Regions from separate parts of the Pseudomonas sp. LB3P81 genome, predicted to be linked through region 1. Evidence: predicted binding sites of a transcription regulator. Region 1 holds the regulator's gene; each other region holds the start of a gene.
The links. Region 1 encodes FliA, which starts transcription of late flagellar genes. Its sites were predicted from a motif close to CTAAAGTTTNNNNNNNNNNNGCCGNTAA; they were not measured.
Positions count from the first base shown of each region.

Region 2: the regulator FliA is predicted to act here: its motif matches at 1,845-1,872, upstream of ACYZTL_RS03770 (methyl-accepting chemotaxis protein).
Region 3: the regulator FliA is predicted to act here: its motif matches at 1,466-1,493, upstream of ACYZTL_RS11675 (methyl-accepting chemotaxis protein).
Region 4: the regulator FliA is predicted to act here: its motif matches at 1,707-1,734, upstream of ACYZTL_RS21535 (flagellar protein MotY).

Region 1 is NZ_JBUBVG010000001.1:1,705,021-1,709,231, forward strand. Features, by position in the region: gene ACYZTL_RS07870 (chemotaxis protein CheA) at 1-582, opposite strand, end outside; gene ACYZTL_RS07875 (protein phosphatase CheZ) at 630-1,418, opposite strand; gene ACYZTL_RS07880 (chemotaxis response regulator CheY) at 1,441-1,812, opposite strand; gene fliA (RNA polymerase sigma factor FliA) at 1,980-2,720, opposite strand; gene fleN (flagellar synthesis regulator FleN) at 2,717-3,547, opposite strand; gene flhF (flagellar biosynthesis protein FlhF) at 3,664-4,211, opposite strand, start outside.
Region 2 is NZ_JBUBVG010000001.1:836,462-840,672, forward strand. Features, by position in the region: gene ACYZTL_RS03750 (LysR substrate-binding domain-containing protein) at 1-104, shown strand, start outside; gene ACYZTL_RS03755 (MmcQ/YjbR family DNA-binding protein) at 101-460, shown strand; gene ACYZTL_RS03760 (DUF1294 domain-containing protein) at 457-885, opposite strand; gene ACYZTL_RS03765 (undecaprenyl-diphosphate phosphatase) at 882-1,712, opposite strand; gene ACYZTL_RS03770 (methyl-accepting chemotaxis protein) at 2,000-3,634, shown strand; gene pnuC (nicotinamide riboside transporter PnuC) at 3,812-4,211, shown strand, end outside.
Region 3 is NZ_JBUBVG010000001.1:2,513,028-2,517,238, reverse strand. Features, by position in the region: gene ampD (1,6-anhydro-N-acetylmuramyl-L-alanine amidase AmpD) at 1-396, shown strand, start outside; gene ampE (regulatory signaling modulator protein AmpE) at 424-1,260, shown strand; gene ACYZTL_RS11675 (methyl-accepting chemotaxis protein) at 1,582-3,612, shown strand; gene ACYZTL_RS11670 (TatD family hydrolase) at 3,740-4,211, opposite strand, start outside.
Region 4 is NZ_JBUBVG010000001.1:4,638,842-4,643,052, forward strand. Features, by position in the region: gene rnt (ribonuclease T) at 1-597, opposite strand, end outside; gene pyrC (dihydroorotase) at 594-1,640, opposite strand; gene ACYZTL_RS21535 (flagellar protein MotY) at 1,800-2,708, shown strand; gene ACYZTL_RS21540 (argininosuccinate synthase) at 2,838-4,055, shown strand.

The sequences.
Region 1 (4,211 bases):
ATCGGTGATTTCGTCGCTGGCCGCAGCATCGGAAGCTGCAACCGGAGCAGCCGCCGGCGCCTCGGCCTGAGCCTTGACGGCGTTCAGCGAGTCCAGCAGTTGTTCAAATTCGCTATCGGTGATGTCGCCCGAATCGGCTTCGGCAGCCGGTTCTTCCACCACTTCAGCCACAGGCGCGGCTTGATCGGCGGATTGCGGCTCGGCCAGACGGGCCAGGGCTGCAAGCAATTCAGGCGTGGCAGCCGTGATCGGGCTGCGTTCGCGGACTTCGCTGAACATGCTGTTCACCGCGTCCAGCGCTTCGAGAACCACGTCCATCAATTCCGGGTCGACGCGACGCTCACCCTTGCGCAGGATGTCGAACACGTTCTCGGCGATGTGACAGCACTCCACCAGCTCGTTGAGCTGGAGGAAGCCGGCGCCCCCTTTTACAGTGTGAAAACCGCGAAAAATTGCATTGAGCAAGTCCGCATCATCCGGTCGGCTTTCAAGCTCGACCAGTTGTTCGGACAGTTGCTCAAGAATCTCGCCGGCCTCAACCAGGAAATCCTGAAGGATCTCTTCATCGGCGCCGAAGCTCATTAAGGGTGTGCTCCTAACAGGTCTAAAAACCTAAAATACCTAAAATTCTAAAACCCTAGGCTGGATAGCAAATCGTCCACATCGTCCTGACCGGACACAACGTCTTCTCTTTTATCGGCATGAATCTGCGGACCTTCACCCTGAGAGAGATGTTTTTGCGGATCTTTTTCAGCAAGCATCGCTTCACGGTCATGTTCGATGCCCGCAAAGCGGTCCACGTGACTGGCCATGAGCACGAGCTTGAGCAGGTTGCTTTCAACTTCAGTGACCAATTGGGTCACACGCTTGATCACTTGACCTGTGAGGTCCTGGTAATCCTGAGCGAGCAGAATGTCGTTGAGGTTGCTCGACACCGCGCGGTTGTCCACGCTGCTGCGTGTCAGGAAACCGTCGACACGCCGTGCCAGTTCGCGGAACTCCTCAGCCCCGACCTCGCGACGCATGAACCGCCCCCAGTCCGTGCTCAGCGCCTGGGCTTCATTGCTCAGGCTGTTGACCAGCGGCGTGGAGTTTTCGACCAGATCCATGGTGCGGTTGGCAGCAGCCTCGGTCAGTTTCACAACGTAACCCAGACGCTCGGTGGCATCCGTGATCTGCGACACTTCCTCGGCTTGCGGCATGTGCGGGTCAATCTGGAAATTGACGATCGCGCTGTGCAGCTCGCGGGTGAGCTTGCCCACTTCCTGATACAGGCCGCGGTCACGGGTCTGATTGAGCTCATGGATCAGTTGTACAGCGTCGCCGAACTTGCCTTTTTCAAGGCTTTCGACCAGTTCGACCGCGTGTTTTTTCAGGGTCGATTCAAAATTGCCCTGTGAAGATTCTTTTTGGTCCATAGCTCCCCCGTGGCGCAGTTTCTCAACCGATGCGTTCGAAAATCTTCTCGATTTTTTCTTTCAACGCCTGGGCCGTGAAGGGTTTGACCACATAGCCGTTAACACCGGCCTGGGCCGCTTCGATGATCTGCTCGCGCTTGGCTTCAGCGGTCACCATCAGCACCGGCAGGTGCTTGAGCTTTTCATCGGCGCGCACGTGACGCAGCAGATCGATACCGGTCATGCCAGGCATGTTCCAGTCCGTTACCAGAAAGTCGATGCTTCCGCTGTTGAGAACCGGAATGGCAGTAGTGCCATCGTCGGCCTCGACCGTGTTGGTGAACCCAAGGTCACGCAACAGGTTTTTTATGATCCGCCGCATCGTTGAGAAGTCATCAACGATGAGGATTTTCATGTTCTTGTCCAATTCGACCTCCAAGCAGTCTTAAACGCGCCCAGCACCTGGACGCGCCATTTCAATCAATCCGGCAAAGCACTCAATGACTGTCTGGAGCACAACAGATCGAAACCGGCGCAGTTCAACACCACACCAGCCACGTTCGCAGTGTCCCCACACTGCCTTCAGCGCGCTCGCCACTCCCCCAAACGCCCCCGCAAACGGGCCGCGCACTGGCTGTGTAACTGGCTGACCCGAGATTCGCTGACCCCCAGGACCTCACCGATTTCCTTGAGATTCAACTCTTCGTCGTAGTACAGCGCCAACACCAGTCGCTCACGCTCCGGCAAATTGGCAATCGCGTCCGCCAGCGCCGCCTGGAAGCGTTCATCTTCCAGATCGCGTGACGGCTCGAGATGAGCACTCGCGCCATCCTCGTGCAGCCCTTCGTGTTCGCCGTCCTGCAACAGATCGTCGAAACTGAATAACCGGCTGCCCAGGGTGTCGTTCAAAATCCCGTAGTAATCGTCGAGACTCAATTGGAGTTCGGCCGCAACTTCGTGATCTTTAGCGTCACGACCGGTTTTAGCTTCAATCGAGCGAATTGCGTCGCTGACCATGCGGGTATTGCGGTGGACCGAACGTGGCGCCCAGTCCCCCTTGCGGACTTCATCGAGCATCGCGCCGCGGATTCGAATGCCCGCGTAAGTCTCGAAACTCGCGCCTTTGCTGGCGTCGTATTTGGTCGATACTTCAAGCAGGCCGATCATGCCGGCCTGGATCAGGTCTTCGACCTGGACACTGGCCGGCAAACGCGCCAGCAAGTGGTAAGCAATGCGTTTGACCAGTGGCGCGTAACGCTCGATCAGCTCGTACTGCGCGTCACGCGCCGACTTCTTGTAAAGATTGTAACCGCTGGCTGTCATAGCACGGGTCCTGCCGTTTGTTGCACGAGGCGCTCGACGAAAAACTCCAGGTGCCCACGCGGGTTGGCGGGCAGCGGCCAGGTATCGACCTTTTGTGCGATGGCCTTGAAGGCCAGGGAGCACTTGGAACGCGGGAAAGCTTCATAAACCGCACGCTGCTTCTGAACGGCCTTGCGCACGCTTTCGTCGTACGGCACCGCACCGACGTATTGTAAGGCGACGTCGAGGAAGCGATCCGTGACTTTGGTCAACTTGGCGAACAGGTTGCGACCTTCCTGCGGGCTCTGGGCCATGTTGGCCAGAACGCGGAAGCGGTTCATGCCGTAGTCGCGGTTAAGCAGTTTGATCAGTGCGTAGGCGTCGGTGATCGAGGTCGGCTCGTCGCAGACCACCAGCAAGACTTCCTGCGCGGCGCGAACGAAACTGACGACCGACTCACCAATACCCGCAGCGGTGTCGATCACCAGGACGTCGAGGTTATCGCCGATATCGCTGAACGCCTGGATCAGGCCGGCATGCTGCGCCGGGCTCAGATGCACCATGCTCTGAGTGCCGGACGCCGCCGGGACGATGCGGATGCCACCGGGCCCCTGCAACAACACGTCGCGCAGCTCACAGCGGCCTTCGATCACGTCGGCCAGGGTACGTTTGGGTGTCAGTCCCAGCAGGACGTCGACATTCGCCAGCCCCAGATCGGCGTCCAGCAGCATGACGCGCCGGCCGAGCTCAGCTAGAGCCAGGGACAAGTTCACTGACACATTAGTCTTCCCGACGCCACCTTTGCCGCCGGTCACCGCGATCACCTGTACGGGATGCATGCTGCCCATGTTATTTCTTTACCTTGTCTTGCATAGACGGAGGCCACATTACTGGCTGCGCGTTCATCAACTGAACAATGCATGGCAGACCATCGATGTAGGTACAAAAACTATTCATTGTCACCTCAGCCGACCTGCTTGGTCGGACTGTGGTAAATGTCAGCGAACATGTCAGCCATGGCTTCCTCGCTGGGTTCTTCCTGCATTTGCACACTGACGGCGCGGCTGACCAACTGATGACGACGCGGCAGATGCAAATCATCCGGAATCCGAGGTCCATCGGTCAGGTAAGCCACCGGCAACTCATGACTGATTGCCAGGCTCAACACCTCGCCCAGGCTTGCCGTCTCATCCAGTTTAGTCAGGATGCAGCCAGCGAGCCCGCAGCGCTTGTAACTGTGATAAGCGGCGGTTAAAACCTGTTTCTGGCTGGTGGTTGCCAGAACCAGATAATTTTTTGATTTGATACCACGACCGGCCAGGCTTTCGAGCTGCATGCGCAGTGCCGGATCGCTGGCCTGAAGGCCTGCGGTATCGATCAGCACCACGCGTTTGCGCAGCAAAGGGTCCAGCGCCTGCACCAGGGACTGGCCCGGATCGACGTGCGTTACCGACACGTTGAGGATCCGGCCGAGCGTTTTGAGTTGTTCCTGAGCGCCGATGCGGTAGCTGT
Region 2 (4,211 bases), 870 kb from region 1:
TGCAAGCGGTCTACCCTCACCGACGCGGGGTCATGCCGGCGGTACGCGCCTGGCTCGACCATTTGATCGAATCATTCAATGCCTGTGGGGACCGACTGATATGAAGGCTGGACGCATGAGCGAAGAGGCTGTCGCACAGTTCTGTCTGGCACTGCCGGGTGCGCGGGAAGACTACAAGTGGGGTGGAGTGCGGGTGTTTTCGATTGCCGGGAACAAGATGTTCGCCCTGCAGAACCTGCGGGGTGAATCCCTCGCCTTCAAGGTCGACAAGGATCTGTTCCTGGGGCATTGCGATCGCCCGGGCGTTCATCCGGCGCCGTACCTGGCGCGGGCCCAGTGGATCATCATGCAAACGCCCTACCCGCTGGGCGCCGAAGAACTGCAAAGTCTGTTGCAACGCTCTCATCAACTGGTGGTGAGTAAGCTGCCCAAGCGCACGCAGGTCGGGCTGCTGCTTTAGAACAGCGCCAACAGGTTTGCACCCAGGAACAGTTGATCAATCCAGAACACTTGATGCAGCAATACGATCATCCAGAACAGCAGTTGAAACGACACTTTGCGCGTCTTGTGCCTAAACACCTGCTGGGCCAGCAAGGCGCCCGGCCAGCCACCGGCAAGTTCTATCGCATGCAACACGTTCTCGGGCGTACGCCAGCTATCGGTGCGGGCCTTGCGCTTGTCGCTCCAGTAAAGGAAGAACGCCAACACGCTGACGATGCCGTAGGCCGCCAGGGGAATCAGCGAAATCCCTCGCAGCCAAAACGACAACGAGCCCATCAGCGGCAGCGCGCACACGAGCGCAAACACCAGCAGTTTCAGTCGCGGGTTGTGGATCTCACCCCCGGAACGGCGTCCGGGACTGTTGCGCCCGCTGGCATCACTCATGGTTTGACCGCAGTCCAGTCAACCCAGCCGAATTGCCAGGTGGCCAGAATCACCACACCGAACGCAATGCGATACCAGGCGAACGCCGCGTAGCTGTGGCTGCCGATGAACACGAGTAAGGCTCTGACAGCAATCATCGCGAAGATGAATGCGGTAACGAAGCCGATCGCGAACACCGGAAAATCAGCCGGCACGAACAGGTCGCGATATTTGTATCCCGAATACACCGCCGCTCCGACCATGGTCGGCATCGCCAGGAAAAACGAAAACTCGGTGGCGGTCTTGCGCGACAACCCGAACAGCAAACCACCAATGATCGTCGAGCCTGAACGAGAAGTGCCCGGAATCATGGCCAGACACTGGGCCAAACCTACTTTCAAGGCGTCTTTCCAGGTCATTTCATCGACGGTTTCGGCGTGCACCTCGTGTTGACGCTGTTCCGCCCACAACATCACGATGCCGCCCACGACCAATGCCGTGGCCACGGTAATCGGGTTGAACAGGTAATGGTGGATCAGGTCAGCAAAGATCACCCCCAATACCACGGCCGGCAGGAAGGCAATCAGCAGGTTGGCGGTAAAGCGCCGGGCGCCGGGCTGCGTCGGCAAGCCAACCACTACGTCGAAAATCTTGCGGCGAAACTCCCACACCACCGCGAGAATCGCGCCGAGCTGAATAATGATGTTGAAGGCCATCGCCCGCTCGCCACCGAAGTTGAGCAAGTCGGCAACGATAATCTGGTGCCCGGTACTGGAAATGGGCAAAAACTCTGTCAGCCCTTCTACAACCCCAAGAATCAATGCCGAAAAGGCAGTCCAAAGATCCATCAATCCCCCAAGAAGCGATGCGCGACGGCATGCCTCGTTAATATTTTTTCAAAAACAGTCAGCGTAGCTAAAAACCCTGCGCGCGCAGAATCCGGACGGAACCGTAAAAATTCCGTGAAACATCGACTTGGATTCAGGTTTTTCCGTGCGAGGCCGAAATCCTATCAGACAAGGCTGATCAACGCTGCCAAGTTATAAGACTTGGGTCGGATATGCCCGATCGGCAAAGTGTGGTTGGATGCTGGCGATTATTTTTTACAAGAAAGAGAAACTGGAGTGACCGCGTTATGAACAGCTTGCGAAATATGTCGATCAGCCGCCGTTTGTGGCTCATTTTGATCGTGGCCGTCATGATGCTTTTGACGTTGGGCGTGTTGATGCTCAAGCAGATTCACGAAGACCTTTATCACGCCAAGGCGCAGAAAACCCAGCACGTCGTGCAGACGGCCAGCGGTATTCTGACCTATTACCATGGCCTGGAAACTGCCGGCACCCTCACGCGCGATGCCGCGCAGAAACAGGCGCTGACCGCCGTTCGCGGCCTGCGCTATGACCAGAACGACTACTTCTGGATCAACGACCTGACGCCGGTGATGATCATGCACCCGGCCAACCCGAAACTCGATGGCCAGAACCTCTCGGCGATCCGCGACCCGGACGGGTTTGCGGTGTTCAATGAAATGGCCGCCCTCGCCAAGGCCAAGGGCGCCGGCTCGATCGACTATCGCTGGCCGAAGCCGGGCGCCAGCGAACCGGTGGAAAAAACTTCCTACGTCAAACTGTTCGAACCTTGGGGCTGGGTGATCGGCTCGGGCGTGTACATCGACGACATGCAGGCCGAGTTCATGGGCCAGGTCTGGAAAGCTTCACTCGTCGGGCTGGTGATTGCCGCCATCATGGCGCTACTGGTGACCCTGATTGCCCGCAGCATCGTGCGCCCACTCCAGGAAACCGTGAACGCCATGGCCAACATTGCCAGCGGCGAAAGCGACCTGACCCGCAGCCTCGATACCCATGGCCAGGATGAAGTGACGCAGCTGGCCCGCCACTTCAATGCCTTTACCGCCAAACTGCGGTTGGTGATCGGTGAATTGCAGGCGTCCGCCAGCGCTCTGGGCCAGTCGTCCAGCGAGCTCGGCAACGACGCCGCCCAGGCCCAGCAACGCAGTCAGCAGCAATCCCAGCAGATGGAACTGGTGGCCACGGCCATCAATGAAGTGACGTACGGCGTGCAGGATGTGGCGAAGAACGCCGAGCAGGCGGCCAGCGAAATGCGCGATGCCGAATCCCAGGCGCAACAGGGCCAGGTCAACATCGACAGCAGCCTGCAACAGATAGACAAGTTATCCGGCACCATTGATCAGGCCGTGGAAGTCATCCGCACCCTGGCCACCGAAAGCACTCAGATCGGCAGCGTGCTCGAAGTGATCCGCTCCATCGCCGAGCAGACTAACCTGCTCGCCCTCAACGCCGCCATCGAGGCCGCCCGGGCCGGCGAGCAAGGTCGCGGGTTTGCCGTCGTGGCGGATGAGGTGCGCCTGCTGGCGCAGCGCACCCAGAAGTCCACCGCCGAGATCCAGTCAATGATCGAGCGCCTGCAAAGCCACTCTGAAGCGGCGGTCAAGGTCATTGGCGACAGCAGCCGCGCGTCCCAACTGACCATCGAACAGGCCGGCCTCGCCGGTGCGAGCCTGAATGCCATTGGCCAGGCACTGCGCAACCTCAACGGCCTGAACACCTCCATCGCCAGCGCCACGCTGCAACAGGCCCACGTGGTCGAGGATATCAACCAGAACGTCACCCAGGCGGCCGGTTTGTCCCACAGCACGGCACTGGCGGCGGAACAGTCGAGTGTGGCGAGCGTGCGTCTCAAGGAATTGAGCGAACAGTTGAGCGGGTTGCTCAAGCAGTTCCGGGTTTAACCAGGAAAACACCACCCCCCTGTGGCGAGCGAGCTTGCTCGCGCTCGGGTGCGAAGCAGCCGCAAGATTTTTGGGCCGCTACGCGTCCCAGCGCGAGCAAGCTCGCTCGCCACAGAAGCCTCATCAGTACAATCCCGGTACAATCCGCCCCCTCTACGATTTCCCCAAGGAACCGCCATGTCCGGGCTTGAACTGTTTGCCGCCGCCCTCGGTGTCATTGCCGTCTGGTTGACGGTCAAACAGAACCCCTGGTGCTGGCCGATCGGCCTGGTCATGGTGTCGCTTTACAGTTGGGTCTTTTTTGAAGTGAAGCTGTATTCGGACATGCTGTTGCAGGTGATCTACGCCGCGTTGCAACTCTATGGCTGGTGGCAATGGACGCGCGCGGGGGCAGCACGGCAAGGGCGGCAAGTGAGCCAACTCAAGGGTGAATCGATCGTGTCAGGCCTGGCCGTCGGTGCCCTCGGCAGTCTGTTGCTCGGCGCGGCCATGGCGCACTGGACCGATGCCGCCCAACCCTGGCTCGACGCGGCGTTGACTGGCTTCAGCCTGGTGGCGCAGGTCTGGATGGCGCAAA
Region 3 (4,211 bases), 810 kb from region 1:
AACCGGCTGGATGTCACAGAGCATCCCTACTTTGAAGGGATCGCTGACCTGCGGGTGTCCGCGCACTTTCTGATTGAGCGTGACGGCACTGTCACTCAGTTTGTCTCATGTCTTGAGCGCGCCTGGCATGCTGGCGTGTCGTGTTTCGACGGTCGGGAAACCTGTAACGATTTTTCCGTGGGCATCGAGCTCGAAGGCACGGATGATCTACCGTTCACCGACGCTCAATATGATGCGTTGACGGCCCTGACCTTGCAGCTGCAAAGCACCTTCACGGCCATTACCGCACAGCGCATCTGTGGCCATAGCGACATCGCACCGGGGCGCAAGACCGATCCGGGGCCGGCGTTCGACTGGGCACGTTATCGCACCGCCTTGGCACGCCGCCCCGGCTAAAGCCGCCCTGGCTAAAGAGGAACAAGAATGAGTTTTCTGGTGTTGCTGTTGGCGGTGTGGATCGAGAAATTTTCAGCCCTGCGCCATCGGATTCAACGTGACGGCGGCTGGATACGCGAGCTGCACAAGCTTGAAGTCAGCCCGCGCCTGGTCAATCGTCCGTGGTTGATATTGGTGATTCTGGTATTGCTGCCGGTGGCGCTGCTGGGTTTGCTGCTGCTGGTGCTGGAACCGGTCGCTTACGGGCTGTTGGCGTTGCCGGTGCATTTGCTGGTGGTTATTTACAGCCTGGGCCGCGGTGATCTGCTGGCCGGTCTCGGGCCGTTTCGCGATGCCTGGCGTCGGGAAGACTTGCAAGCCGCCGCTCATGTGGCAAAGCGCGACCTGGATATTTGCGCCGACAGCGGCGAGCAACTGCTGGAACGGGTTGAAGGGCATCTGCTCTGGGAGGCCTACCAGAGCTTTTTTGCGGTGATTTTCTGGTACTTCCTGTTGGGCCCGGTGGCGGCGCTGAGCTATCGACTGCTGGCACTTGCCGAAGAACATGGGCAGAACCTGGCTGTCGCCGAGCGCGCCGCACAATTGCGCCACGCGTTCGATTGGGTGCCGGTGCGTCTGCTGGCGGCCAGCTTCGCGCTGGTCGGCAACTTTGTCGCGGTCAGCCGGGTGATGCTGCACGAACTGCTGAACTGGAACATCAGCGCCGCCCGGTTGATCGAGAAAGTCGGGCTGGTGGCCGGTGAAATTCCTGCACCGGTGGTCGGACCGGACGGCATCAACAGTCTCGACCGGATCTGGGAATTGCTTCTGCGGGCGGCGGTGCTCTGGTACGCCGGTTTTGCGTTGTGGACGGTATTGCCATAATCCGACGTCTGAAGTGAACTCATTGTGGCGAGGGAGCTTGCTCCCGCTGGGTGCGAAGCGCCCCCCCAGCATCTGTTCAGACAGACCTGGTTGTTCAGGTTTGCGACTGCTTCGCAGCCGAACGGGAGCAAGCTCCCTCGCCACAAGGGATATCACTTGTCTGAAAGGACACCCTCTACCTGAAGAGCAGCTCCCCGCCATTTACCTTAAGTTACAAACCCCCCTGCCGATTTAAGCTATACAGAGATTGCACTGAATAGTGGCTATCTGCTGCCTGTCTGTGCCTGCCAATAAAAATAAGAATGCAAAGGGAGACTTCCAGTGAAGAGCTTGCTCTATCCCGCCGTTGCGCTAATGAATCGCCTGAGCTTCGGCATGAAGTTCAGCCTGATCAGCGTTCTGTTCCTGGTGCCGATGCTGGTGACCAACTTTTACCTCGTGCGCGATTCCTATCGTGAATTCCAGGGCACTCAGGTTGAACTGCAGAGCCTCGACTTGCTGGGCAGCAGCCTGGCCCTGCGACGCGATCTGGAAACCCTGAACAACCTGGTGCAGATCAACGTCACCCTTGGCCAGTCCGGCAAGGCAGGCAATGTCGAATCCAAGATCAGTGCCCTGGAACAAAGCGTGCTGGCCCGCCTGCAAGGGCTGGTGGCGATGACCACCGATCCGGAACAAATCACGGTTTTCGATGGCAAACGCGATGAAATGATCAGCGCGTTCAAGGCCCAGCAAACGGAAAACTCCCTGCAAAGCAAAAGTGCGCTGATCGGCAAGTTGCTCGGCAACGCACAGATTTTCAGCCAGATCATCGCCAGTCAGGCAGGCTTGAGCCGCGACAACCAGACCGACATGCGTCAGCTCACTGAACTCATTACCAATGTCACGCCGCCCGTCACCCAGATATTGGGCGATGGCCGCGCGATGGGCTCCTATTCGCTGGGACAAGGGTTCCTCAATTCGTCGTCGAGCACCCGTTTCGATGAGTTGCTGGCGCAGATCGAAAAGCTGCAGGCCGAGTACGGCCTGAAGTTGCAGGACGCGCTGGGCTCAAGCAAAGCGGCGCGTGAAACCCTGAGTGCCCAGGCCGAGAGCAGTAAGGCGTCGCTGAAAAAGGCCAGTGAACTGTTCGAAGAACAAGTGGTAATGGCCGACACCCTCGATGCGCCGTGGCAGGCCTTTTACGATCAGGTCACCGGCCTGATGGACCAGACTTACCAACTCAACGAAGCCACCCTGAAATTCCTCGATACCCAGTTGCAGCAACGATTGACTCAGAACCGTACGCACATGGTCCTGCAGGCCGTCGCGTTGTCGGTAGTGTTTGTGCTGATTTTTTACCTCTATGGCGGCTTCTACGCCTCGACCCGCACCACCCTCAAGCGTCTTGGCGCGATGATGGACAAGGTGGCGGCCGGCGACATGACCGTGACCTTCAATGCCAACAGCCGCGATGAACTGGGCGAGTTGGGCGAGGTGTTCAACGGCACCGTGAAGAAAATCCATGACCTGATCGAGCGTGTCGGCCATACCGTCAGTGAAGTCGAGCGTCAGGCCGGTCAGGTCGAGAGTGTGTCAGCCCAAAGTAACCAGGCCGTCGCGGGGCAGCGCACGCAGATCGAGCAGGTCGCCACGGCCATGAATCAGATGTCGGCCACGTCACTGGAAGTGGCCCGCAGTGCTGCGGCCGCGGTCAGCAGCGCCCATAGCGTCAACGACGAGACCATCAGCGGGCGCGGTCTGGTGGAATCGCAACAGGGCAGCATTGCCGCACTGGCCAACGAGATCGATCAATCGGTGCTGGTGATCAATCAACTGGCCAGCGACAGCCAGTCCATCAGCCGCGTGTTGGAAGTGATCAAAAGCATCGCTGAGCAGACCAACCTGCTGGCGCTCAACGCGGCCATCGAGGCGGCGAGGGCGGGCGAGCAGGGTCGAGGATTCGCGGTGGTAGCGGACGAGGTCCGGACCCTGGCCAAACGCACACAGCAATCCACCGAGGAAATCGAACTGATGATCGCCAAACTGCACAGCGGTGTCGGTGCGGCGGTGAAGGCCATGGGCACTAGCCATCAGATGGCCAACGGCACGGTGGGGCAGTCGGAAAAGGTCCAGCAGGCGCTGGAAAATATCCTCGGCGCAGTCGGCATGATCGTCGATCAGAACCAACAGATCGCTGCCGCAGTGGAACAACAGACCGCCGTGGCGCACGACATCGACCAGAATATCGTCGAGATCAACCGTGCCGGTGAACGCACCGCTGAGGGCGCGCACCAGACCGAAGACGCCAGTCGGGCGTTGTCGGCTCAGGTAGTGGAGCTCAAACAACTGATCAGTGCGTTTAGGGTTTGATGCTGAAAACCGTACCCTGTAGGAGCGAGCTTGCTCGCGATGGACGTCAACGATGGCGCGTGCTGTCTGGATGAACGCGTCGCCTGGACGTTTTTCGCGAGCAAGCTCGCTCCTACAGGAGTGCATCTCACCAGTTAAAAACTTCACACGCATTGGCGGTGCTGACGCTGGCCAACCGTTCCGGGCTGATCACCATGATGTCCGCCAGCGCCGAACAAATCGCCGGCAGATGCGCCGGGCTGTTGCGTTGACCGGGAAACATGGCGGGCGCCATGTCCGGTGAGTCGGTTTCCAGCACCACCGAATCCAGCGGCAATTCAGCCAACACGCGGTGCATGCGCAACGCCTGCGGCCAGGTCGCCGCGCCGCCGAGGCCCAGTTTGAAACCGAGCCTGATGTACTCGCAGGCCTCTTCCTTGCTGCCGGCGAAGGCGTGAATGATGCCCGCGCGTTTCAACTTGAAGCGCTTGAGCGTGGCAATCACTGCCGCATGGCTGCGCCGCACGTGAATCAACGCCGGCAGATTGAAGTCCGCTGCCAGTTGCAGTTGAGCGTCGAACAACGTCTGCTGGCGCTCGCGGTCGAGGGTTTCGATGAAG
Region 4 (4,211 bases), 2.9 Mb from region 1:
GTCGTAGCGAGCCGAGTGGGCCTCGCGACCGTCGAAGTCGATATCGGCGGCCTGACAGGCTTTCGCCAGCACGGTTTGACCGTAGGCCAGGCCGGCGAGGGTTGCCGTGTCGAAGCTGGAGAACGGATGGAACGGGTTGCGCTTCATGTCCAGGCGCGCAACCGCCGCGTTCAGGAAGCCCAGATCGAAACTGCTGTTGTGCCCGACCAGGATCGCCCGCTTGCAGCCGTTGGCTTTCAACGCCTTGCGGATGCCACGGAAGATATCGGTCAGCGCCGCTTCTTCACTCACCGCCATGCGCAGCGGGTGATCGAGTTTGATCCCGGTGAACTCCAGCGCTGCCGCTTCGATGTTGGCGCCTTCAAAAGGCTCGACGCGGAAGAAGTAGGTGTGATCAGGGTATACAAAACCCTTTTCATCCATGGCGATGGTGGTAGCGGCTATTTCCAGCAAGGCGTCAGTGGCAGAGTTGAAACCACCGGTTTCAACGTCGACAACGACTGGCAGGTATCCACGGAATCGAGCTGCCATCGGGTGGCGTGGACCACCTCCGCCGCCTTGACCGTCCTGTTCGTCGTCGAAATGGTCTTCACTCACGCGTGTTCCTCCAGCAGGCGCCAGCGCAGTTTTTCACCGGCGCGCAGCGGGATAACGGTCAGCTCGCCAAATGGCAGGCTGGTTGGGGCGGTCCACTCCTCGCGGACCAGGGTGATGCGATCGGTGTTCACCGGCAGGCCATAGAAGCGCGGGCCGTTAAGGCTGGCGAAGGCTTCGAGCTTGTCCAGCGCATTGCGCTGTTCGAACGCTTCGGCGTACATCTCGATCGCCGCATACGCGGTGTAGCAACCGGCGCAACCGCAAGCGGCTTCCTTGGCGTGCTGGGCGTGTGGCGCCGAGTCAGTGCCGAGGAAGAACTTGTCGCTGCCGCTGGTGGCGGCGTCGAGCAAGGCTTCCTGGTGCGTATTGCGCTTGAGAATCGGCAGGCAATAGAAGTGCGGCCGAATCCCGCCAACCAGCATGTGGTTGCGGTTGTACAGCAAGTGATGCGCGGTGATGGTCGCGCCAACGTTGGCCGAAGCCTCGTTGACGAACTGCACGGCGTCCGCGGTGGTGATGTGTTCGAACACCACTTTGAGCGTCGGGAAACGTTCGACCACACGACGCATATGCTCATCGATGAAGAATTTTTCGCGGTCGAACACGTCGACATCGCCACGGGTGACTTCACCGTGAACCAACAAAGGCATCCCGATTTCGGCCATGGCCTCAAGTGCAGGGAAGATCTTGTCGATGCTGGTGACGCCAGAGTCCGAGTTGGTGGTCGCTCCGGCCGGGTACAACTTGGCGGCGTGAATGAAACCGCTGGCCTTGGCCTCACGAATTTCTTCGGGCTGGGTGCGGTCGGTCAGGTAAAGCACCATCAACGGTTCGAAACGGCTGCCGGCCGGACGTGCAGCGAGAATCCGCTGGCGATAGCCGTCGGCTTCAGCGGCGTTACGCACCGGAGGTACCAGGTTGGGCATGATGATGGCGCGACCAAAGGTGCGCGCGACATCCGCAACGGTATTGGTCAACACGGCTCCATCGCGAAGATGAATATGCCAGTCGTCGGGACGCAGCAGGGTCAGGCGGTCGGACATGAGGGGATTCCAGGCGGGTCAAACTGAAGGGAATGCTACCGGAAAAGACTCTCTCAGGCACTCGCTATCAAGTTTTGCGGGAAGCTTCCGATATCCAACAGGTATGCCGTAAACATATGTGTGTCGGTCTTTTTGTTGTAGAAGCCAGTGGAGCCTCCCGTGCGCCAGCGTTATTTAGCCTTGCTCAGTGTGTTTGCCAGCCTTCCCGCGATGGCGCTCACTTTCCAGACCCGTCTGGAGAGCATCGAGTGGACGGTCGAAGGGGACAAGTTCGAGTGCCGCCTGACTCAACCGATCACCGATTTCGGTTCGGGTGAGTTCGTGCGTCGCGCTGGCGAGCAGGCGACGTTTCGTCTGAAAGCCTACAACTCGATGGTCGGCGGCGGCTCGGCGACCTTGTTGGCGGCCGCTGCACCCTGGCAGCCAGGGCGTGGCGACATCAATCTCGGTTCCGTGCAGATCGGCAGCGGCAATGTGCTGTTCAACAGCTCGCAAGTTCAGGCCGGGCGCTTGATCAGCGGTCTGATGGATGGGCGCAGCCCGCTCGTTCGACATTATTCGGGCGATGGCCGGGTGTCGGAAGTGCGCCTGTTGCCGGTCAAGTTCAGCAAGGCGTTCAACGATTATCAGGGCTGCGTGGCGAAACTGCTGCCGAAGAATTTCGAGCAGGTCAAACAAACGCAGATCGGCTTTCCCGGCGACGGCCTGGATCTCGACGCGCAGGCCAAGGCTCAGCTGCAGGTGATGCTGGAGTTCATGAAGGCCGATCCGACGGTCAATCACATCGAGCTCGACGGCCACTCCGACAACAGCGGCAACCGCCTGGCCAATCGAGACCTTTCGCGGCGTCGGGCTCTGGCGGTCATGGAGTTCTTCAAGGCCAACGGTCTTCAGGAATCGCAGATTACTGTGCGCTTTCACGGCGAGCGTTATCCGTTGGCACCCAACACCAATGCGGTCAATCGGGCGAAGAACCGTCGGGTCAACGTGCACCTCGCACGGGTCGCGCCCACCGAGCAGCCGGCGCCTCAGGTCACGGTGTCGGCGAGCGCCGCGAAGACGTCCTGAACCGGTTGTTATCGTCGCCCGCTCGACATAATCTGTCGCTTCGTCGTCATAAGCTGTCGCGCCTCTGTAAATTACCCTGCATGAGCGGTAGACTTGACGGCTTTCCGTAGAACCCCGTGGAGTGATGGCATGGCGGACGTAAACAAGGTCGTTCTGGCGTATTCCGGCGGCCTGGACACTTCGGTGATCCTCAAGTGGCTGCAGGATACTTATAACTGTGAAGTCGTGACCTTCACCGCTGACCTGGGTCAGGGCGAAGAGGTCGAACCTGCACGCGCCAAGGCTCAGGCCATGGGCGTGAAAGAGATCTACATCGACGATCTGCGCGAAGAATTCGTGCGCGATTTCGTTTTCCCGATGTTCCGCGCCAACACCGTTTACGAAGGCGAGTACCTGCTGGGTACTTCCATCGCTCGTCCGTTGATCGCCAAGCGCCTGATCGAAATCGCCAACGAAACCGGCGCTGACGCCATTTCCCACGGCGCCACCGGCAAAGGCAACGACCAGGTTCGTTTCGAACTGGGCGCCTACGCCCTGAAGCCAGGTGTAAAAGTGATTGCACCGTGGCGCGAATGGGACCTGCTGTCCCGTGAAAAGCTGATGGATTACGCTGAAAAGCACAACATCCCGATCGAGCGTCACGGCAAGAAAAAATCCCCGTACTCGATGGATGCCAACTTGCTGCACATCTCCTATGAAGGCGGCGTGCTGGAAGACACCTGGACCGAGCACGAAGAAGACATGTGGAAATGGACCGTCTCCCCGGAGAAGGCTCCTGACAAGGCGCAGTACCTGGAACTGACCTACCGCAACGGCGACATCGTTGCACTGGACGGCGTCGAAATGACCCCGGCCACCGTGCTGGCGACCCTGAACCGTATCGGTGGCGAGCACGGTATCGGCCGCCTCGACATCGTCGAGAACCGTTACGTGGGCATGAAGTCCCGTGGTTGCTACGAAACCCCGGGCGGCACCATCATGCTGCGCGCTCACCGTGCGATCGAATCGATCACCCTGGACCGCGAAGTGGCTCACCTCAAAGACGAGTTGATGCCTAAATACGCCAGCCTGATCTACACAGGTTACTGGTGGAGCCCTGAGCGTCTGATGCTGCAACAGATGATCGATGCTTCCCAGGCACACGTGAACGGCGTTGTGCGCCTGAAGCTGTACAAGGGCAACGTGATCGTCACTGGCCGCAAGTCCGACGAATCGTTGTTCGACGCCAATATTGCGACATTTGAAGAAGATGGCGGCGCCTACAACCAGGCGGATGCGGCCGGCTTCATCAAGCTGAACGCCCTGCGCATGCGTATCGCGGCGAACAAGGGGCGGAAGCTTTTCTGAAGTTTCTAACGCCTTGATGGAATTTGTGGCCTTGTTTTCGACAAGGCCACAAATTTGAAAATAGGGGTTTTCTTTCTGACATTGCGATTCATCTTTCTTGTTTTGTAAACGCTATTCCCGCCTGCTTCTCTCCATTGATCCTGAAAAGCGACTGAC